DNA from 2 places in the Lysinibacillus sp. NPDC096382 genome. Region 1 is predicted to be linked to the other one. Evidence: riboswitches for the same ligand, from Rfam matches in the RefSeq annotation. Region 1 holds a riboswitch; the other holds the start of a gene.
What was found. Region 1 has a riboswitch for cyclic di-GMP ahead of ACIQZA_RS21415 (amidase). Riboswitches for the same ligand answer to the same signal wherever they lie in the genome.
Positions count from the first base shown of each region.

Region 1 (10,950 bases):
AGTCCGCGATCTTAATGAACGCATTACATATTATACAGAAACTTTAGGCCTAAAGCTGCTGAAAGTGGAAGAAGTAGAATCTCAACAGGTTCGTGTTGCATTCATTGATGCGGGTAATGTAAAAATTGAGTTATTAGAACCGATGAGTGAAAAAAGTACTATTCACGGATACATCGAAAAACGTGGAGAAGGTATCCATCATGTAGCTTTCGGTGTAACAGGTATTCGTGAGCGTATGGCTGAGCTTCGTGAAAAAGGCGTCCGTCTTTTATCTGAAGAGCCAGGACCAGGTGCTGGTGGTGCAGAAGTTGCTTTTATGCATCCGAAATCATCTTTCGGTGTGTTATATGAATTATGCGATAAAAGTGGAAAAGGGGATAAGTGATCAGTATGGATATGTTCGATAAAATTAATGACTTGTATGACCGTAAGACAGTAATTGAACTTGGTGGCGGCTATGAGCGCATCGAGAAGCAGCATGATAAAGGCAAATTAACTGCTCGTGAGCGTATTGAATTATTACTAGACGAAGGTACATTTTTCGAGATCAACCCATTCATTACACACCGTACAGTAGACTTTGGCATGGACAAGATGGAAGGTCCTGGGGATGGTGTAGTAACTGGTTTCGGTAAAATTAATGGACGTTCAGTATACTTATTCTCTCAAGATTTCACAGTATTTGGGGGAGCACTTGGTGAAATGCACGCAAAAAAAATGGCAACAGTAATGGATTTAGCTGCAAAAAATGGTACACCATTTATCGGTATTAATGATTCAGGTGGCGCTCGTATTCAAGAGGGTGTACTTTCACTTGATGGTTATGGTCATATTTTCTATCGTAATGCAATCTACTCTGGGGTAATTCCTCAAATCTCAGTTATCATGGGACCATGTGCTGGTGGGGCGGTATATTCTCCAGCAATTACAGACTTCATTCTAATGGTTGATAAGACATCTCAAATGTTTATTACAGGACCGAAAGTTATTGAAACAGTAACAGGTGAAAAAATTTCTGCTGAAGATTTAGGTGGTTCAAAAGTAAACAACGCTGTAAGTGGTAATGCACACTTCCGCGCACCATCTGAAGAAGAAGCTATTGATCAAATTAAGAAGCTATTAAGCTACTTACCACAAAATAATAAAGAAAAAGCTCCTCGTCAGGCACGTCCAGAGGGTGATGACTATCGTCCGGAAATCGTGGATACTGTACCGATCGAAACAACTCGTCCTTATGATGTACGAAAAGTAGTCGAGCAAATAGTGGACGAAGGCTCGTTTATGGAAGTTCATGCAGAATTTGCGAAAAACGTTGTAGTTGGTTTTGCGCGTATTGCTGGTGAATCAGTTGGTCTTGTATGTAACCAACCTAAAGTATTAGCTGGTGGATTAGATATTGACTCTTCAGACAAGGCTGCTCGTTTTATTCGTACTTGTGATGCTTATAATATACCAATCATCACATTTGAAGACGTTTCTGGTTTCTTCCCAGGCGTTAAACAAGAGCATGGCGGTATCATTCGTCACGGAGCGAAAATCCTTTATGCATACTCAGAAGCAACTGTACCAAAAATTACAGTGATTCTGCGTAAAGCATATGGTGGTGCGTATGTTGCCCTTAACTCTAAATCAATTGGGGCAGACTTAGTATTTGCTTGGCCTAACGCAGAAATTGCGGTTATGGGTGCGGCAGGTGCAGCTAACATTATCTTCGCGCGTGAAATTGCAAAATCGGAAGATCCAGAAGCAACGCGTGCAGCGAAAATTGAAGAATATAAGGATAAATTTGCAAATCCATACGTGGCGGCATCTCGCGGTATGGTAGACGATGTTATCGACCCACGTGATACACGTATTAAGCTAATTCAAGGGCTAGATATGTTATCAAACAAACATGAAACACGTCCAGAGAAAAAGCACGGAAACATTCCTCTATAAAAATTGTACAAGCCTAGTATCCTTTGGGGTTACTAGGCTTTCTTTTTACGAACATTTGATAATAAAAGATCTATTGGAAATAACAGATAATTGAAACATTCCCTATTTTCATTCGTACATATATATGAGGAGTTGAGATGGATGGAATGGAAACAATTACAAAAAGAGCAAGAAATGATTCATGCACAATTAAGAACTGCTAGTAGGTTAAGTGAACAAAAGGATTTAATTGAAAGGCAAATCGAGCGTGCACAACAGGAAATTTACAAACATTCTAAAGCACTCAATCAAATTCGTTTGAAACTCGATAAGTTAGAAGGTTTTTCTTTTATGAATACGATTCGTACGTGGGCAGGGCAACAAGATGAGCTACGTGCAGAAAAAATTGATGAAGCAGCTATTCTTGAATTAAAAATAAATGAAGCAAAGAAGATGGAACTTGATTTGACAGATGATTTACGGCAAATAAACACTAAACTTACTCAAATTAACGAACATGAGTTGCATGAAGTTTTAAAGCAATTAAATGCTAAAAAGAAAGGCTATTTACAAATACATGAGCCTGAACAGGCAAAAAGGCTTGAACAATTAGCGCACGAAGAAATGTTAACGAAACAACTTATTATAGAGATAGGGGAAGCAGAAGAAGCTGGTGAAGCAGCACTTACTAAGCTTGGACAAGCTGCAGAGTCCTTGCATTCTGCAAGTGGTTACTCAGCATGGGATACGTTTTTTGGTGGGGGTCTCATTGCTACACATTTAAAGCATGATGCACTTGATGAGTCCGAAAATTATCTTCATAATGCTCAAATTGCATTACAGCGCTTCCAAAACGAACTACTGGATGTACAAGATATGTCAACGAAATCGTTAGCAGTTGAAACAGATGGATTTGTAAAATTTGCGGACTATTTCTTTGATGATATTTTTTCAGCTTGGTCTGTCCATTCTAAAATATCTACCGCAAGAGAGCAGGTTTCTCGTGTACAAGATGATGTACATAATACGATCTTACGTCTACAGGATAAACATAATAAGGCAGATGGCTATTTGCAGTCTCTACATAAAGAAAAAGAAGCGATCTTTCAAAAGTAATCTGTAAAAAGACTTTCCCTTTAACGGTAAATTAGTAATAACATAAAAAGCAGAAAAAAACGCTCAATAATCTGAGCGTTTTTTTGTGTAAAGCCCCTGTTTGACTGACGAAGGTTATTAAGTATCACCGTAGTATTCTGCAAAATGCAAAAATCCAAATTTCCTCACAAGAAAGTTTCTTAATTCGCCATGAGTAGCTTTTTCTATTGGAGGATTTGTTAGGGTGTATGCTTTGGCATTTAATTCAGCAAATTTATCTTTATCTACTGCATTATGTTCTTTATCTTCAATAATCCCTGAAGAAATTGCGGCTTTTGGATAACCCATTAAAAATATATGTGTTCTTAATGCCATACTTGGTGTTGAATGCAACAATATAATTACAACCAACAAAGAAACAATAATTATAACTTTTTTCTTCAAGTCACCGCACCCCCAAAATTGACGTGAATAATCTATAAAATATTAATTTTAACATAAATTTCCATTTATCTTCAAAAAAGTAGTCCGCTAAAAAAGCACTTTTACCCGTCTATAATTTGCGAATTAAATTGAAGAGGATAATTATAGCCATCAATTGAAAAACAATGTAATCGTTTTATTTTACCAAACGCAGCAGTATGCTAAAATATAGAAGATAACTATGACGTGGATAACACGTAAACTAAGGGAGTCCTACAACATGACAAGTCGTTTAGTAGAAGAGTTTTTTGAGCTCGTACAAATCGATTCAGAAACAAAACATGAAGAAGTGATTGCGCCGATTTTAATCGACAAATTAACAGCACTTGGTTTTACAGTAGAACAAGATGATGCACATACTCGTAACGGGCATGGAGCAGGTAATATACTTGCTACGCTAAAGGGTTCATTAGATATTGACCCAATTTATTTTACTTCTCATATGGATACAGTTGTCCCAGGTAAAGGGATTAAACCATCTCTTCGTGAAGATGGCTATATCGTTTCAGATGGTACAACTATTTTAGGTGCTGATGACAAAGCAGGTCTTGCCGCATTATTTGAAATGGCTAAACGCTTAAAAGAGCAAAATATTGAACATGGTGATATTGAATTTATTATTACAGCTGGCGAGGAAAGTGGGCTCGTTGGCGCTAAAGAGTTAGATCCATCTAAAATTAAAGCGAAATACGGCTTTGCTGTAGACAGTGATGGCAAAGTAGGAGGAATTGTAACAGCGGCTCCATTCCAAGCAAAAATTTCTGTTAAAATAATTGGGAAAACAGCACACGCTGGTGTCGCTCCAGAAAAAGGAGTGTCTGCGATTACGGTTGCTTCCAAATGTATTGCACAAATGAAGCTAGGTCGATTAGATGAAGAAACAACAGCTAATATTGGTCGCTTTGAGGGTGGGCAGGCAACAAATATTGTATGTGACGAAGTAACAATTCTCGCGGAGGCTCGTTCGATAGACAAAGCGAAGCTAGATGCCCAAACGAAGCATATGCAGGAGACGTTTGAGCAAGTAGCGGCTTCCTTAGGTGCGAAGGCTGAAGTTGAAGTGAAGCTAATGTATCCTGGATTCCGTGTAACAGAATCAGATAAAGTTGTGCAAGTGGCAATGGCAGCTGTACACAACATCGATCGTACACCAAAGCTTGGTATTTCAGGCGGAGGTTCCGATGCTAATGTTATTGCGGGCTTTGGCATCCCTACAGTAAATCTTTCTGTTGGATACGAGGATATTCATACAACAAATGAAAAAATCCCAGTCGAAGAATTAGAAAAATTAGCGGATTTACTTGTTGAAATCATCAAAGAGTCTGCGAAAAAATAACTACAAAAATCGAGGATGTGACCGCATGGAAAGTGTAAAGGCAGTAGTTTTTGCTTGTGGTACAGAGGAATATGCCGTACCTGTAGAACAAGCGATTTCGATTGAAAAGTTAGAGCAAGTAACACCGATTCCTCACTTGCCTAATTATCTTCTAGGCTTCACAAGAATTCGTGGCGAGCTTGTCCCTGTGCTTGATTTTGAGCGTATTCTTTATAATCGTTCTTCTAATGCTGTAACAGCACGGATTATAGTATTGAACACGGATGTTGTGAATTATGGATTACTTGTAACAGAAGCTCGTGAAATTCTTGATTTTGATGAGTCGGTATTAAAGCAGATGGGACTTGTTAATTATTCAAAAACACGCTATTTTACAGCTGTGGCTAATCTTGAAAATCGTATGATCACATACGTTGACCCGAAGATACTTGTGAATTCATTAGAAGGTATACGTGAAATAATAAATTATTTACACAAAATGCTTGAAAATGAAAAAGAAAACGCAGAGGCATAAGTTTTTGTATGATTAAATCATTCAATACAATATTTCATAGATAATATTTGAGACAGAATTACAAATGTGTGATTCTGTCTTTCTTTTTAAGTAGCTTTATTAAAAGGAAACTGAATACCTATGTCGAATATTAAGCTTATCACCAAAACGTGTCGTTGATTTTCGTTCCGACTAGTCGCTTTCATTGGGACGTCCGATGGGCTGCGAAACAAATAAGTAAATAATTCTTTTTTGAGGAGGTATTTGTCATATGGATACAGAGAAAAAGCAAACACCTGAAGAAAAAAGAGAACACTTAAGGCAAAGTGAAATAAAAAACAATCCTACTGGCTCTTTAAACGATGGAATAAATAGGGGAACTAGCGGAAATTTAAATGGTATGGGTTGGAAAGAGACGTTAATATTAGTTTTAGTGTTATTCATAGGCTACATTATATACAAATTATTTTTCAATTAAAGATATGAAAGGAATCGATATATCTCCATAATCTTCTATCCGCGATTTTTCAATCGCTACAAGTTATCAACATAATTACTTATTTCTAACATAGTAAAAATAACCTGTGTTCATATGCACATATTTGAAAGTTATCAATAAAATTATGCGATTTACCTACTGACATATCCATACTAACATCGTATTATGTATGGTAAGAAAACTACTGTAAAAGGCAAACTTCACCGAAAGGGAAGGACGCAAAGCCATGAGTCTAAACACTATTTTAGTGCATGATTGTCAGGTTGCCAGGTTCTATTCTATGAGCCTCGGCCAATAGAATGGAGATGTAATATATGGGAAGTCGTTCACTATCAAAAGCGATCATTGTTTTTATAGTAGCAATTGTAAGTACGCTAGGATTAACAATGGGAAAGGTAGACGCAATGGCCATGCAGGATAGGGCTACTTGGTTATGGGACACGACAAAGATTGTTGAAGATGAATCAGGAGTACTTTCATTTTTAGAAAGCAAACAAGTTAATAAATTATATTTACAAATTAATAGTGATATAGCAAGTAATTTTTACAAAAGTTTTATCGATAAAGCAACGGCAAAAGGGATAAAAGTATATGCGTTAGATGGTTCTACAAGTTGGGTTTCAACAGAAGGCTATAAAATGCAGGATCAGCTATTTGATTGGTTACAAACATATAATGGGAATGCAGCAGCAACAGAGCAATTTTCTGGCGTTCATCTTGATGTAGAGCCCTATTTAAATAGTGGCTGGAGCTCGAACCAAGCGAAAACGATTGAATCCTATCAAGCGCTTCTTACTAGAGCGAAAGGGGATACCGACCGATTACTATTGCCATTGGAAGTTGATATGCCATTTTGGTTTGACGAAATTACATACAAAAACCAATTCGGTAAAGGTTTATTAGCTGACTGGGTAATTGACCAAGTGGAAAGTGTTTCAATAATGGCTTATCGAGATGTTGCTAAAGACATTATTAATATCGTTGAACATGAAATAAATTATGCAAAAAAAGTAAAAAAGTCAATTGTTATTGGTGTGGAAACAGGAGCCACTGATGAAGGAAATACTATTACCTTCTATGATGATGGAGAAGCCTATATGAACAAACAGTTAGCACAAGTTCATCAATATTATGCCAATAAAAAAAGTTATAATGGTTTTGCCATTCATCATGTTGATAGTTGGATGAATATGCAGCCGTAAAAAATCCTCTCCAGCATTAAGTTGGAGAGGATTTTCTTTGCCTTATGAAAGTCGGCCGCTATAGTCTTCGAATTTAAATTCACGAATGACTTTAATGCCTTCTTCATCGTTATAAGAAACGATTGATGGAAGATTTACGCCATTAAACATATGATTTTTCACCATTGAGTAATGTGCCATATCTGTAAATACTAGACGATCGCCTGATTGTAAAGGTTGTTCAAATGAATAATCACCAATTACATCACCAGCCAGACAAGTAAGCCCGCCTAGACGATACGTGTAAGCTAGCTCATTTGGTTGACCAGAACCAATAATCATTGGGCGGTATGGCATTTCTAGAACATCTGGCATATGGCAAGTTGCCGATGTATCTAAAATTGCTAGGTCCATACCGTTTTTCTGTACATCGAGAACAGTTGCTACTAAATAACCTGTATTAAGTGCAACAGCTTCACCTGGCTCTAAATAGACGAGAAGGTTATACTTGTCTTGAATGTAATTAATGATATTCACAAGCTTTTCTACATCATAATCCTCACGAGTGATATGGTGACCTCCACCAAAGTTTAACCATTTCATTTGATGTAAGACATCACCAAATTTTTCTTCGACAACTTGTATAATACGCTCTAACGTATCGGAGTTTTGCTCACACATTGCATGGAAGTGTAAGCCATCGATACCGTCAAGCTGTGACTTGTCGAAGTTGGCTAATGTTGTGCCAAGACGAGAATTCGTGTAGCAAGGGTCGTAAAGTGCTGTTTCAATTTCAGAGTACTCAGGATTGATACGAATACCACATTCAATTGTTTTACCAGCGGATTTTACTTTGTCCTTATATTGATTCCATTGGTTAAATGAATTAAATACAATATGATCAACGTAGCCAAGAAGCTCGTCCATTTCATGTTCGACGTAAGCTGGTGCATAGACATGAACTTCTTTGCCCATTTTTTCATAGCCGAGTTGAGCTTCAAATAATGAGCTGGACGTAATTCCTGCTAAATATTCACCCACTAATGGGAACGTGGAATGCATTGAAAACCCTTTTAAGGCAAGTAAAATACGGCAGCCTGTGCGATCTTGAATCGATTTTAAAAGTTCTAGATTTTTTGTTAATAATCGTTTATCCACTACGTAAGAAGGGGATGGAACTTTTGAGAAATCAATTGGCTTCATCGACTTAATTCCTTCGCATCTAACTCAAGGTCAAGTAATTCTGGATTATGGCTTTCTTGCCATGGTAGACCCCATTTATTTAGTGCATCCATGAATGGATCTGGATTGAAATCTTCGACATTCCAAACGCCAGGTTTACGCCATTGACCGTTCATCACAAGCATTGCACCAATCATTGCTGGTACACCTGTTGTGTAGGAAATTGCCTGTGAACCAACTTCGTTATAGCATTCCTCGTGGTCACACACATTGTAGACATAATAAGTTTTTTCCTTACCATCTTTTAGACCGCGAATGATACAACCGATATTAGTTTTTCCTTTTGTACGTGGTCCAAGTGATGCTGGATCAGGCAGTACAGCTTTAAGGAAGTGAATTGGTTGAATCATTTGTCCTTCAAATTCAATCGGCTCAATAGAAGTCATACCAACATTCTCTAATACTTTTAAATGTGTTAAGTATTTTTCAGAGAATGTCATCCAGAAGCGGATTTGCTTTAAACCTTTAATGTTTTTAGCAAGTGATTCTAGTTCTTCATGGTATAAAAGGTAAATATCTTTTGGTCCGATTTCTGGTAAGTTATAAATCTCTTTTTTCTCAAGTGGTGCAGTTTCAACCCACTGACCTTCTTTCCAGTAACGACCATTCGCAGTAATTTCACGAATGTTGATTTCTGGGTTGAAGTTTGTAGCGAAATGGTAACCGTGATCACCAGCATTTGCATCCACAATATCTATGTAGTGGATTTCATCAAATTCATGTTTTTGTGCATGAGCTGTGAAAACGCCCGTTACACCTGGATCAAAACCACTACCAAGTAAAGCAGTTAAACCAGCTTTTTCGAACTTCTCTTTATAAGCCCATTGCCATTTATATTCAAATTTTGCCGTTTCAGGTGGCTCGTAGTTTGCAGTATCCACATAGTGTACACCTGTCGCTAAGCAAGCATCCATAATCGTTAAGTCTTGATAAGGTAGTGCTACATTAATAACAACTTGTGGTCCGAAGGCTTTAATTAGCTCAATAACCTCTTCCGTATTGTCTGCGTCTACCTGTGCGGTATGAATCTTTGTTTTTCCGCCATCTAGTTTTTCTTTTAGAGCGTCACATTTTGAAACAGTTCTACTTGCGATACAAATCTCCTCAAACACGTCCGAATTTTGAACACACTTGTGTACCACAACACTGGCTACTCCGCCAGCTCCTATAATCAATGCTTTACCCAATTGTCTACCCCCAAATTCATATAAGTATTGTCAAACAAGCTGATTATACAGAAAATTGAATTACTACTCAATCATTCTTTTTAAATTTTCTACAAAATTTTTTATTTTTCAACAATAATGTAGCGTATTCAGAGGGGAATGCCACGAAAAAAGAAGCATTTCGTGAAAAAAATTCCCTTAACTCTGATGTAGAAAAGAGAAAATCATTTTTTGTTCAATGGCAGCGTTTGGGGAAATCTGGGGTGACTTCAAAACTGTAGTCTGAAACCACCCGAGTTATTTAAAAAAACGATTCGATATTTGTTGTTTTTCATCCCCCCATAAATAAAAAAAGATCAGTAGTAATGTGCTTAAAAACCCCATCACAAGGGCATATGTGCTGAGGGCCACATCTACTTGACTTTGCATAGCGTAAATGAAAATAGCTCCTAGTGTTAACAAATTTCCAATAATAAGCGATACAAAATGAAATCGTCTATTCATAGCACAAGCCCTCCAATATACATGTTCTCAAAAAAAGAAAATTCACTTCAATTATCTCACAATTCAGAACTTTGTCCAATGTTTTTTATCTGGGGATTGACTTAGCGGCGGAAAGCATGTCCAAGCAGTGGAAGGTCATGACCAAGCGGCGAAACCCCGTGCCGAGTAACGCGAGTATCGGACACCCTCGAGAAAACGCCCAGTCGAAACGGAAATCAACCCTCGTTATGTGATGAACTATAATGTGGTCTACTGATTCAATATTAAATTAAAAGAATTGTAGAAAAATTATTTCTATTTAGTTTGTTTTAGATTTAAAGATGGTAAAATACCTATAATACTTTTCTTTTGGTGAAGGTGAGGATTTTAATAGTGATTAAACAGTTTGGTGAGCAAGTACAACAGATAAATGAATTATTTTTAAATGGTCATGTGAAAGAGAGCTATCAATTAGCCAAAGCATTGTTAGCTAATAGTGCGTTTACAGAACATGAATCTTTTCCAACAATTCAACAGCACGTCGCATTGTTGGAAGCGAACGGTTATGCAAATATGCCTATTCCTTCTGCTGAAAAAGTGAAGCAAAGTGTTGAACGAACAGATGGCTCCTACCCAGAGCGTGATGTACTCGCTGCATATATAGGAAGTGAGGATGAACAGCAATTCGGTAAAGTAGTAGATGAATTATTAGCTGGATCGGTCGAGGCACAAGCGAATGCTTACTATACAATGGCTGAATATTTTGCTCTTGCTAAGGAGCATGATAAAGCACTTGTACAATATGCAGAAGCGATAAAACTACAGCCAAATAAAGCTCTTTACTGGGGAGCATTCGCACAGTTTTTGAGTCGAAATGAAGGCAGTCCGTATTTGGCACTTCGTCTTATTGAAGAAGCTATTCAGTTAGATGGCATGAACCCTCGCTGGTATTACATTCAAGGAAATATTTTTTTACAGCTAGTCGCTACTACAAAAAATTTAAGCTATTTACCTGCTCTAGAAGAAGCATGGGAAAAGGCTAAAAAGCGTTGCTC
Region 1 is NZ_JBIWFC010000020.1:84,966-95,915, forward strand. It holds gene mce (methylmalonyl-CoA epimerase) at 1-385, shown strand, start outside; gene ACIQZA_RS21385 (acyl-CoA carboxylase subunit beta) at 391-1,938, shown strand; gene ACIQZA_RS21390 (hypothetical protein) at 2,080-3,033, shown strand; gene ACIQZA_RS21395 (hypothetical protein) at 3,151-3,456, opposite strand; gene ACIQZA_RS21400 (M20/M25/M40 family metallo-hydrolase) at 3,716-4,831, shown strand; gene ACIQZA_RS21405 (chemotaxis protein CheW) at 4,857-5,345, shown strand; gene ACIQZA_RS21410 (DUF6366 family protein) at 5,596-5,802, shown strand; cyclic di-GMP riboswitch class I at 6,006-6,094, shown strand; gene ACIQZA_RS21415 (amidase) at 6,138-7,025, shown strand; gene nspC (carboxynorspermidine decarboxylase) at 7,068-8,207, opposite strand; gene ACIQZA_RS21425 (saccharopine dehydrogenase family protein) at 8,204-9,433, opposite strand; gene ACIQZA_RS21430 (hypothetical protein) at 9,710-9,916, opposite strand; gene ACIQZA_RS21435 (tetratricopeptide repeat protein) at 10,289-10,950, shown strand, end outside.

Region 2 (10,950 bases), on a different contig from region 1:
TCCGTTGCAGACTGTGATGATTGTTCCGCTAATCGTCTAACCTCATCAGCGACAACCGCGAAGCCTTTCCCATGCTCTCCTGCTCTAGCAGCTTCGATTGCCGCATTCAATGCTAGTAGATTTGTTTGATCTGCTATGGCTGTAATAAGATTTACGATATCGCTAATTTTTTTCGTATTGATATGTAATCCGTTTATTGTTGTACCGATTTGTTCAACAGAATCATTAATCAACTCCATTTGTGCAATGACTTGCTGAACAACATGATTTCCACGTTCTGAAGCTTGAGAAGCAGAAATAGATGATTCGGCTGCCGTATTAGCAGAGTCAGCAATTTGCTGGATGCCTGTCGCTGTTTCCTCCATAGCAGCAGCTGTTTCCTCAGTCATAACCATTGAAGCCTCAGCGTTTTGCGTGATTTGTCCCATGTCTTGAGCAATAGTAGTTGAGCTGTTATATGTTTCTGCTGCATTAACAGTTAGCTGATTAGCAGCAGAAGAAACGTTGTCAGATGTATTTCTAATATTTAAAATAATATGTTGTAAATTGGAAACCATCGTTTTAATAGATTTAGATAAATTTCCGATTTCGTCCTTCGTTATTTCTAAATCTACATTTATTAATTCTCCATTCGCTACTTGATTTGCAGCGTTCACTACTTTCTTAAGTGGTTTTAATAGACGATCAATAATTATGTAGAGTAAAACTAATAGAAGTAAAATTCCAATAACAGCTATAACGATTTGTTTTATGACACTTGTTTTAATGATCGTATTTATGTAGTCCGCAGAATAATCAATACCTAATAAAGCAATGAGCTTGCCATTGTCATCTTTAATAGGGGTAAACACAGTTCGCCATGAACCATAAGGATCTTCGAAAATATCAGTTACAGCAGTGCTATCATTTTTAATTGCCAATTTAGCTGTTTTTACATGTTCATCTGCTAAATCAGTAAAGATTTCACCCGCTTCATAGACATCGTTCAAATTAGATGTATAGCCGATCGGGTTAACACCATCTGCGTCCTTCACATCCCAAATATAGCTCCAACTCATGATCCCTTGTTCTTCTTGAATCTTATCGAGTTGCTTTTGAATTTTTTTAAATTTAGCGTTAGTCTCTCCCTTTTCAGTCAATAAATCTTTAACATCATTCCTATCAAGATTCATAGCTGTCAATAAACCAACACTTTTCAACTCTTGCTCTAAATCAACAGACATTCGATTGTTTAATTCTCTAATACTTTGTGTAGTAATAATAGCAATTAGAAGCAAAACAATAATAGAAACCGTTAGTAAAAGTTTGTTTTTTAATGAAACATTTTTAAACAACTTCATGATTATTACTTCCTCCTTGATCGTATTTTGGGCAAAAAAAATAACCTATTTCAAAAGAAACAGGCATCAAAGAATATGACTAGCAATATATGTACCTAACTAGTACTCCTTTGCAGCTCAGCCATCATAGTATTTATTACCTTAGATCTGTAGCTTTGCGTCTCTACCTTTCAGTAGATTTGCCCATCTTTTTCCTCCTCAAATTAACACAATGGGTAAAAGTAGTCAATGTTACCAGGTTAAAATTCACATATTTTTTACTATTTTACTATTAGTATAAAATGAATAATATTACTTATTTTTCTCAGCTTATCCACAATTCTCTTCATAACAAATAAAAACAGCTACAACGCAATATTGTAGCTGCTACTATAATTTTAAATAATCAATTACCCCTAAATGATTATTCAAATTAAAGATATATCTATTTTAGTGTCATGTATAAGACCGATGGTATAAATGATAAAGCAAACATGCAGGAATACCACATAGATGTACGGCGTAATGAAAAACGAACTTGTTTCTTTTCTGCATAAAAAATGTCTAACATCACTGAAGCAACAACAAGTGGGATTGTAACACATGCGAAAGCAACTAATAAAATGTTTAAACCAAACATAAAAGCACCCCTCTGTTCGTGAACATTTATTTTTCCTCTTTGTGACAACTTTATGTCATTTTCAGTGTACACAATTCCGCCATAAATTGTCAACTATATTCAACTAAGGAAAATGCGCTTTTTACAGAATATTTTTATCACAGCGAGTATTTTTACGTAAAATTCTTCACGAAAAAGCAACTGCAAAATTGCAGTTGCTTTGTTAATCATTGATCCATTAGTTTTTCATTGAAATTCACACTTGACAATTCAGAGTTAACGTTTTTTAATTTCTATACTTATCTGTCAGCCCTCTTAAAAAATTTCTCACAAAGCGATCGCCACATTCTTTATAGTTACGATGACTTGGATTTCTTAAAATGGCACCTAATTCGCCTTTCGAAACGCTAACGCCTCCATCATATAAAATATCGAGCATCTCCTCAGTCGTTAAGGCTAACGCAATCTTCACTTTCTTTAATACCATATTATTAGGGCTTTCTTTTCCTGAAACAGGTAGTGGTCCTTCTGATTGACCTGGCTTAGGCTTTTGCGGACCCCGTTTAAATGTAATAAATCCATTTAAAAAAGCCTCTACCATTTTATTATTACATTTAATGTATTCTTCTGGTGCTTCTTCCTCATCATAAACTTTAATAAGCATGTTCAATACTTGTTCTTTCGTATAGTCCATGCCACCTAGCTGAAAAATTTTAACCATATCTGTATTTTTGATATCTAATGCATATCTTAAACGAATTAAAATATCATTGTTCGTCATTTTAAAAACCTCCATTTTTAACTGTAAAAGCGCTTCTAATAATCCTATCCTAATTGAAGCATTACTTTATTATAGCAGAGACATTCACAATTTTAGTTAGCTTTCCAAAAGTTACTTTACTAAAGTATTTAGAATGTGCATTTTATTTTTTAACATGTATGATTAGCTAACTCTCGACCATTCTAATCACAAGGAGGTGAGATAAATGGCTAATCGTAGTTCAAATAAGCTTCTAGTTCCCGGTGTACATGAAGCCGTTAATCAATTGAAATATGAAATCGCACAAGAATTTAATGTACAATTAGGGCCAGAAGCCTCTTCTCGTGCAAACGGTTCAGTCGGGGGAGAAATAACAAAACGCCTCGTAGAAATGGCTGAAAAACGTTCAAAAGGTTTATTATAATAATAAATTAAACAAAGAACGAATCCCTTTTTTAAAATTGGCATTCGTTCTTTCATGTTCGGCGGATGTCATGGAATCGGAAAGGGGTTCTTAGAGGATGTTAGCCTAAAATCATCGCATCCATGCGATAACGGCTAACTGACCTGCATCGTGCTGTTGCTGCCACTTCGCTTTCGCACAGACAAAACCAGTTGCTGACGCTGCGTTAGCACTACGCTTTCGCGCAAAAAACATCTGCAGGCCTAAGCACAAAGCCGATTCCAGACACAATTTATGCCGAGGCATAATTGATTTATTTAATTTCAACCGGTTGTAAAGCCTCGCTTGCCCCTTTTTTTAGAGTAAGCATCACGATAAAGGAAATACAATATAAGGCAGCTAAATAGATCATAACGACCGTCATATCATAACTTTGAAGAATATAGCCGACAAAGATTGGTGAAAATCCTCCAATTGCTCTACCAAAGTTAAAAATTGTATTTGTTGCTGTACTTCGAATTTGCACCGGATAGAAGCTACTAATTAAAGCTCCATACCCTGCGAACATCCCGTTTGAGAAGAAGCCGACAATTGCACCACCTAATAAAATTGCGATACTACCTGTGGCATATGCGTATAAAAATACTGCACATGCAGATGTAAGTAAAAAGATTCCGAATGCACGCTTTGCGCCAAATCGGTCCATAAATCGTCCAAATGTTAGCATCCCAATAATCATGCCAACTGCTGTGCTAATTGTCCAAAGTGCCGAGCTTGAAACGGATAGACCTTGAGATTTTTGCAACATAGATGGCAACCAAATCATTAAGCCATTGTAACCAGCAATTTGAACAGTTGCCATAACGATTAATGATATTGTCGTCATCGAAGTTCGAGGCGTTTCAAATAGCTGCACCAACTTACCTTTTTCATGTTGCTTATCGATTTTTTTATTTTTCTGAGCAGCCAGCCACTCCGGTGATTCCTCAAGATTTCTTCGCACGATAAAAGCGAAAATGACAGGTACTACACCAACAAAGAATAAAGCTCTCCATCCTAAAATAGGAAGAATAATGGCACTTAGTAACGCTGCTAAAATAACTCCGTATTGAGCACCTACACTAACATATGAAGAGGCTCTTCCTTGCTTATTCTTCGGCCAAGCCTCGGCAACAAGCGCCATACCAATGCCGTATTCGCCCCCTGCACCGAGACCTGCAATAAATCTATAAATATAAATTTGTTCAATAGTTGTTGCTAACCCAGTTAAAGCTGTACCAATTGCAAACAGCAAGACGGTATAAGTAAACACTTTTACCCGCCCATACTTATCAGCTAAAACCCCGAAAATAATGCCACCTAACAGCATACCAATATTCGTTACGGCAGAAATGAGCCCACCCGTTGCGAAATCAATGTTAAATTCCGAAATAATCATTGTCATTGCAAAGGAGATAAACATAATGTCCATCCCTTCCAACGTTAAACCAGCTACTGAAGCTACCACTGTTTTCTTACGATAATCCATCTTTACAATCCTCCAGTTTCTGTTGATAAAGATCTCTTTTTGAGGGAATGGATTATACAATTCTTGTCCATTCTCTTTTGAAGCCTCACGGGACTCCATTAAAAGAGGTTGAAGCAAAATAAAAGCCCTTCTGTCACAGAGGACAAAAGGGCATGCCAAATCAAAGATATTATTAGCCTTAAAATATCAAGTAGCCCTTTTCAGCCTCTCTGGACCGTATTAAAGGAAATTTATTTCGTTCATTTATGTTGTTCTACATTTTATAAGATTATTATTGAAATAGCAATGCCTTATAGTAGAAAAAATTACCTTAGCTCTTAGTTGAGATAGGAGGCCATTTTCATCTATATCAAAAAAGTCTTTAAGCTGTACAACAGTATACCCATAGCGCTCCAAGTTTTCTTGAATAAGCGCACTTAATTCAGTATCGTCTTCAATATGCATAAGTTTGTACATAGTTAATTCTCCTTTTGGGCAATAAGTAACAGCTATTTTAGAAAAAGTTATTTAAAGAATCATTAAAAATGTTATTACATATAATACCATTTTATGATATATAATGTATAGATGGAATTGATACAGGGAACTCGCATAGCCAACCTTCTAAACTGCGAAATCCCATACTACGAGGAGGATTATTTTGAGCCAATCATCAACAGAAATTTTCATACGTAATTTTGAAAATGGAGACATGCCTTTACTTGGAGAATTGTACCAATCCGTTACAGCAAAAGAAAATGCGACATTTTGGTGGGTCGGAGACGAAGATAATTGGCGTAACGTTTATTGCGCATTTGAAAATGGGAAAATGGTCGCTAAGGGGCAAGTTAGCATCATTAACGTTGTACCCCCCAGTCGTTCAATAGAGAATAACCACTCTATATACGTTAATCTTAAAACCATTTCTGAAAGAGAACATGACATTGCTCTGCTCGATAAAGTCTATCAATATCTTTTCAAAAGAGCACATCAATTAAAGGAAACTTTACCTAAAGAATATGGAACAATCCTTTGCGTTGGTAACGACTCGGAAGAAACTGCAAACAATCAGTTTTTTATCCAAAAAGGCTACCTCCCTCTAAATAGCCTGTATCGTATGAATCGTGATTTGAATAAACCTATTCCTGCGTTAACACTACAAGAAGAATTTCAATTCTCATACTGGAAGATGGAGACTTCTAGCGAGGAAAGAGATTACCTTGATATAGAAGCCGAAATTTGGCCAGACACTCCACTTGGTCTAAATAGGTTATCTGAATACAAGAACAACAAGCTATGGACATCCATGGTCATACGTCAAACAGACGCTATTATTGGTGGACTGATGGCATGGCAAGAAGAAGAATACGGTGTAATAGAGGACGTTTATGTCCGTGGACCGTGGAGGAAACGCGGTATTGCCCAGTTTTTGCTTACACAAGCTATGAAATACCTTAAGTCTCATCAGCTACAAAAAGCTACTCTCATGGTACTAACTACAAATAAATCAGCTTTATCTCTATACGAGTCTGTCGGTTTTTATACGGATACAGAAGAGATAAGGTACTTTACAAAACTGAATTAGGCAACAAAAAAAAGGGGTTCATTGCCCCTCTTTTCTATCTACGGTCCTTCGTCATTCAACATCGTTTGATTCAAAGTTATCAAGCAATGCACGCACTTCATCTGTTGATTTCGTGTTCATCAATTGATTTCTTAATTCACCAGCTCCACGGAAACCTTTAACATAAATTTTGAAAAAGCGATGAAGCCCAGAGATTGAACGTGGTAGTACTTCCGCATATTGATCTTGAAGATCAAGCTGCAGTCTTAAAAGATCAAGATACTCTTTACTACTATGCTCTTTCGGCTCTTTTTCAAAAGCAAAAGGATTTTTAAAAATACCTCGCCCGATCATAACGCCATCAATACCATATTGTTCAGCAAGTTGTAGCCCAGTTTGACGGTCAGGAATGTCTCCATTGATTGTTATTAGCGTATTTGGTGCAATACGGTCACGCAATTTTTTGATTTCCGGAATTAGCTCCCAATGCGCATCTACTTGGCTCATTTCCTTTCTTGTACGTAAATGAATAGAAAGGTTCGCAATATCCTGCTTTAAAATATGCGTTAGCCACTCCTCCCACTCATTTACCTCTTTAAAGCCAAGTCGTGTTTTCACGCTGACAGGTAGTCCTCCTGCTTTTGCTGCTTGAATAAGCTCTGTCGCAACGTCTGGACGCAGAATAAGGCCACTACCTTTCCCTCTCGATGCCACATTCGGTACAGGACAACCCATATTAATATCGATGCCTTTAAAACCTAGCTCCGCCATACCAATACTCATTTGACGAAAATATTCGGGATTATCCCCCCATATATGTGCCACCATTGGCTGTTCATCTTCTGTAAAAATTAAACGACCACGCACACTTTTCATGCCCTCTGGATGACAATAGCTATCCGAGTTTGTAAACTCTGTGAAAAATACGTCCGGTCGACCGGCTTCACTTACTACATGACGAAAAACAACATCCGTCACATCTTCCATTGGTGCAAGTACAAAAAATGGTCGCGGTAAGTCACGCCAAAAATTATCTATCATGTCAAACTCAAATCCTCTCACTATGGATACAACTTCAAACTCTCGATAAAAAAATATGAAGCCAAATGTTCTACTTCTTTTACACTTATATCATGCTCAATAACTGATTATCAACAAATACATTTGGTATTTATAATTTGTGAAAGTCGTATTTTAATTCACATATATCAAAAGTAACCTCTTCTATTCAAGCATAAGATTCAACCAAAACCCTTCCATGCTTACACAAAAAGGATGGAATATTCACTCCATCCTTTCAGAGTTCTATCATTTACTAATCAATCACCCGAGCAACATCCCTACCACAAGTCTTGCATTTCCCCTTCAATACAGGGGCATATTCTCCCTCTTGTATCGTGTACTTCACAATTGCCGTTACACCACAATTGCCACAAAATACGTTTTTCACGAGCATTTCTCTGATATCTTTCGGGATAGAGAGCCATTTTTTTGCTGCGTCCATTATGATCGCTCCTTTAGAGTTAGTTCCGTAACAACCTCCACATGCGTCGAATGCGGGAACATATCTACAGGTTGAATCTCCTGCGTTTTATAGCCCCCATCCTCCAAAATTCGAAGATCGCGCGCTAGTGTAGCTGGGTTACAGGACACATACACAACACGCTTAGGACGTTGCTCTAAAATCGTCTGAAGAAGAGCCTCATCGCAACCTTTGCGTGGTGGGTCAACTACTAAAACATCCGCTTCTTTGCCTTCCTTATACCAACGTGGAATTACTTCCTCTGCTGGCCCAGCCTCGAAATACGTGTTCGTAAAGCCATTTAGTGCTGCATTGCGTTTTGCATCTTCAATCGCTTGTGGGACAATTTCAACACCCATAACAGCCTTTGCCTGTTGTGCAAGGAATAATGAAATTGTGCCGATACCACAGTATGCATCAATTACTCGTTCATCACCCTGTAAGTTAGCGTAGTCTAATGCTTGTTTGTATAGAACTTCCGTTTGCTCAGGGTTTACTTGGTAAAATGAACGGGCTGAAATTTCAAAGCGAACATCGCCAATTGTATCAATAATAACGTCCTTGCCCCAAAGATTTACGGTTTCATCACCGAAAATAACGTTCGTTTTGTCGCTATTAACGTTTTGCATAATGGATGTAACATTCGGGATAAGCTTCTGGATTATCGCAACAGCGGCTTCTTTTTGCGAGAATTTTTTCTTTTTAGTTACGACAACAACCATCACTTCACCAGTTGCTCGTGCCTTACGAACAACTACGTGGCGAAGCATTCCCTCATGCGATAATTCGTTGTATGGTCGAACACCGATTGCCGCTAGTTCCTTTTTCAAACCTGCAAGAATAGCGTCCGCTTCTCCAGTCTGAATTAAGCATCGCTCCATATCCACAATGCTATGAGACTTCGTTTTGTAGAAACCAGCAATTGCTTGTCCTGCTTCATTTGAGGAGAAAGGTATTTGCGCTTTATTACGGTAATGCCAAGGCTCTTCCATGCCCTTCACTGGTAGAACAGGCGCATCAATTTTACCAATGCGCTGCATGACATTACGCACCATGTTTTCTTTCCATTTTAACTGTCCTTCATAAGACAGGTGTTGTAATTGGCAGCCGCCACATTGTTTAAAATATTCACAAGGCGCATCTACACGATCTGATGATGGCTCGAGAATTTCTACGACCTTCGCAAAGCCGTAGTTTTTTAACGTTTTTACAACATGTATTTCCGCCGTTTCACTAGGAAGTGCACCTTGGATAAATAATGGATAGCCATCGACCTTTGCGACGCCATTGCCATCATGTGTTAAATCCTCTATATAAACTGTTAGTCGGTCATTCTTTTTCACGGGTGCTGACATTCGTACATCCTCCATTTCAATCTCTTTATTGTAGCATGTTGAGGCGGATGACAAAAGAACAAGGCTTCATATTAACGGCTCAAATGTGGTCGGCTCTACTTCTAACTGATCAGGAAGACAAGATTGGTATCCGCTCTCAAACTGATTACCTTTACACGAGTAGAAAAAAGAGCCGCTATTCGCGACTCTTCCCCTCTTTCCTTACTGTATGGTAATCTCTAGGTGCCCACCAGAAAGCAGCAACTACACCTAAGATGACGACTATAAATGGTGCATAAAAAATCAAAAAACTTGTCATAGTTGTATCCCTCCTATGCGTGATTATCTTCTTTTCCTGTCACATAATTTTTGTTGAAAAGGAATAATTTCAACAACAAGAACAATGATGGAATAAGCAGACACAGTCCCAAAACAAACGCAATGACGAGTGCAATCGCCATTTGTGTGCTTGTAAAGCTATCGTAAATCGTTAAATACGGATACAGTAAATATGGGTATTGGGCAATTCCATATGCAAAGAATGCCACTGCAAATTGGGCAATCAATAAACTAACCGCAAGACCGTAATTTTTTCGCATCCATAGCAACACTACAGTAATAATAAATAGCACGGCAGATATGGCAAACATCCACCATAAATTAACTAGGTTATTGTAACTTTCAGGGTTAATGAATTTCATTTCGTACATAATGCCGAGCGCACTCACCATTAATGGTATCGCCCAAGCAAGTGCGTATTTTCGCATTAAATTTGTAGCTTCTCGATCCTTAGCTTTATGTGCATACCAAGTTAAAAACACGGCTGAAATATACAGTACCGCTGCAATGCTTAGCACGACAATACTCCAAGCAAACGGGCTCGTATACAACGTCCAATAATTCAAGACCGGTTGCCCGTCAGCAATATCAACATAGCCGCCAGCAGCAATCGCAAATACAACAGAGAGTGAGGCTGGAATAAGTAATCCTGCTATACCATACGTCAACGTGTAACCAATATGCCCACGTGCGCCATATGATTCAAATGCATAATAGGAGCCTCGTATTGCAAGCAGCACTAGCGAAATACTAACTGGAACAAGTAAAATCGTTCCATAATAGAAAGCTGTTTGTGGGAAAAATCCAACAATCCCAACAAAGAAGAATACTAAAAAGACATTGGTTACTTCCCAAACTGGTGATAAATAACGTTTAATAATATTTGTTAAAATGTGATTTTTTCCGATTAGTAGGCTGTAGGCATTAAAAAAGCCTGCACCAAAATCGATTGAAGCTACAATGACATAACCAAATAGGAAAATCCATAAAACTGAAATACCTAAAATCTCTAATGTCATAGGATGTCACCGCCTTTTTCAGCATGGCGATCTTCTAACTCTCGCTCAATTGGATTCTTTTTGAACATACGAATTAAAACTACCATACTTCCTACTCCTAATACGGCATACACACCTGTAAACAACAGCATCATTAAATCTACATGGTCACTCGTCGTGGCCCCTTCTGGTGTTCGCATTAATCCATATAAGATCCAAGGCTGTCGTCCAACTTCAGCAAGCCACCATCCTGCTTCAATCGCAATAATAGAAAGTGGTCCACCTGCAACAACAATCCATCTAAACCAACGTGAATGAATAAACTGCCAATCGCGTGCTTTCCCGCATACATAAACCAGTGAAACGAGTGCCATAAACATGCCGATAAACACCATGAGATTAAAGAGGTAATGGATATATAGTGGTGGTCGATCTTCTTCAGCAAATTGATCTAAGCCAATTACCTCAGCATTTGGATTATTATGTGCTAAAACACTCAAAGCATAAGGTACTTTAATAGCATATTTTACTTCTTCCCCTTCTAATACACCAAATAGTATAAGGGAAGCTTTGTCTCCCGTTTCA
Region 2 is NZ_JBIWFC010000015.1:33,943-44,892, reverse strand. It holds gene ACIQZA_RS18495 (methyl-accepting chemotaxis protein) at 1-1,340, opposite strand, end outside; cyclic di-GMP riboswitch class I at 1,449-1,534, opposite strand; gene ACIQZA_RS18490 (hypothetical protein) at 1,765-1,959, opposite strand; gene ACIQZA_RS18485 (YehS family protein) at 2,225-2,719, opposite strand; gene ACIQZA_RS18480 (alpha/beta-type small acid-soluble spore protein) at 2,925-3,122, shown strand; gene ACIQZA_RS18475 (hypothetical protein) at 3,234-3,356, opposite strand; gene ACIQZA_RS18470 (MFS transporter) at 3,415-4,629, opposite strand; gene ACIQZA_RS18465 (response regulator) at 4,873-5,085, opposite strand; gene ACIQZA_RS18460 (GNAT family N-acetyltransferase) at 5,270-6,193, shown strand; gene ACIQZA_RS18455 (tRNA dihydrouridine synthase) at 6,245-7,234, opposite strand; gene ACIQZA_RS18450 (hypothetical protein) at 7,488-7,676, opposite strand; gene rlmD (23S rRNA (uracil(1939)-C(5))-methyltransferase RlmD) at 7,676-9,049, opposite strand; gene cydS (cytochrome bd oxidase small subunit CydS family protein) at 9,225-9,347, opposite strand; gene ACIQZA_RS18435 (cytochrome d ubiquinol oxidase subunit II) at 9,361-10,386, opposite strand; gene ACIQZA_RS18430 (cytochrome ubiquinol oxidase subunit I) at 10,383-10,950, opposite strand, start outside.
Region 2: linked by a shared signal. The riboswitch ahead of ACIQZA_RS18495 (methyl-accepting chemotaxis protein) and the one ahead of ACIQZA_RS21415 (amidase) in region 1 are both predicted to bind cyclic di-GMP.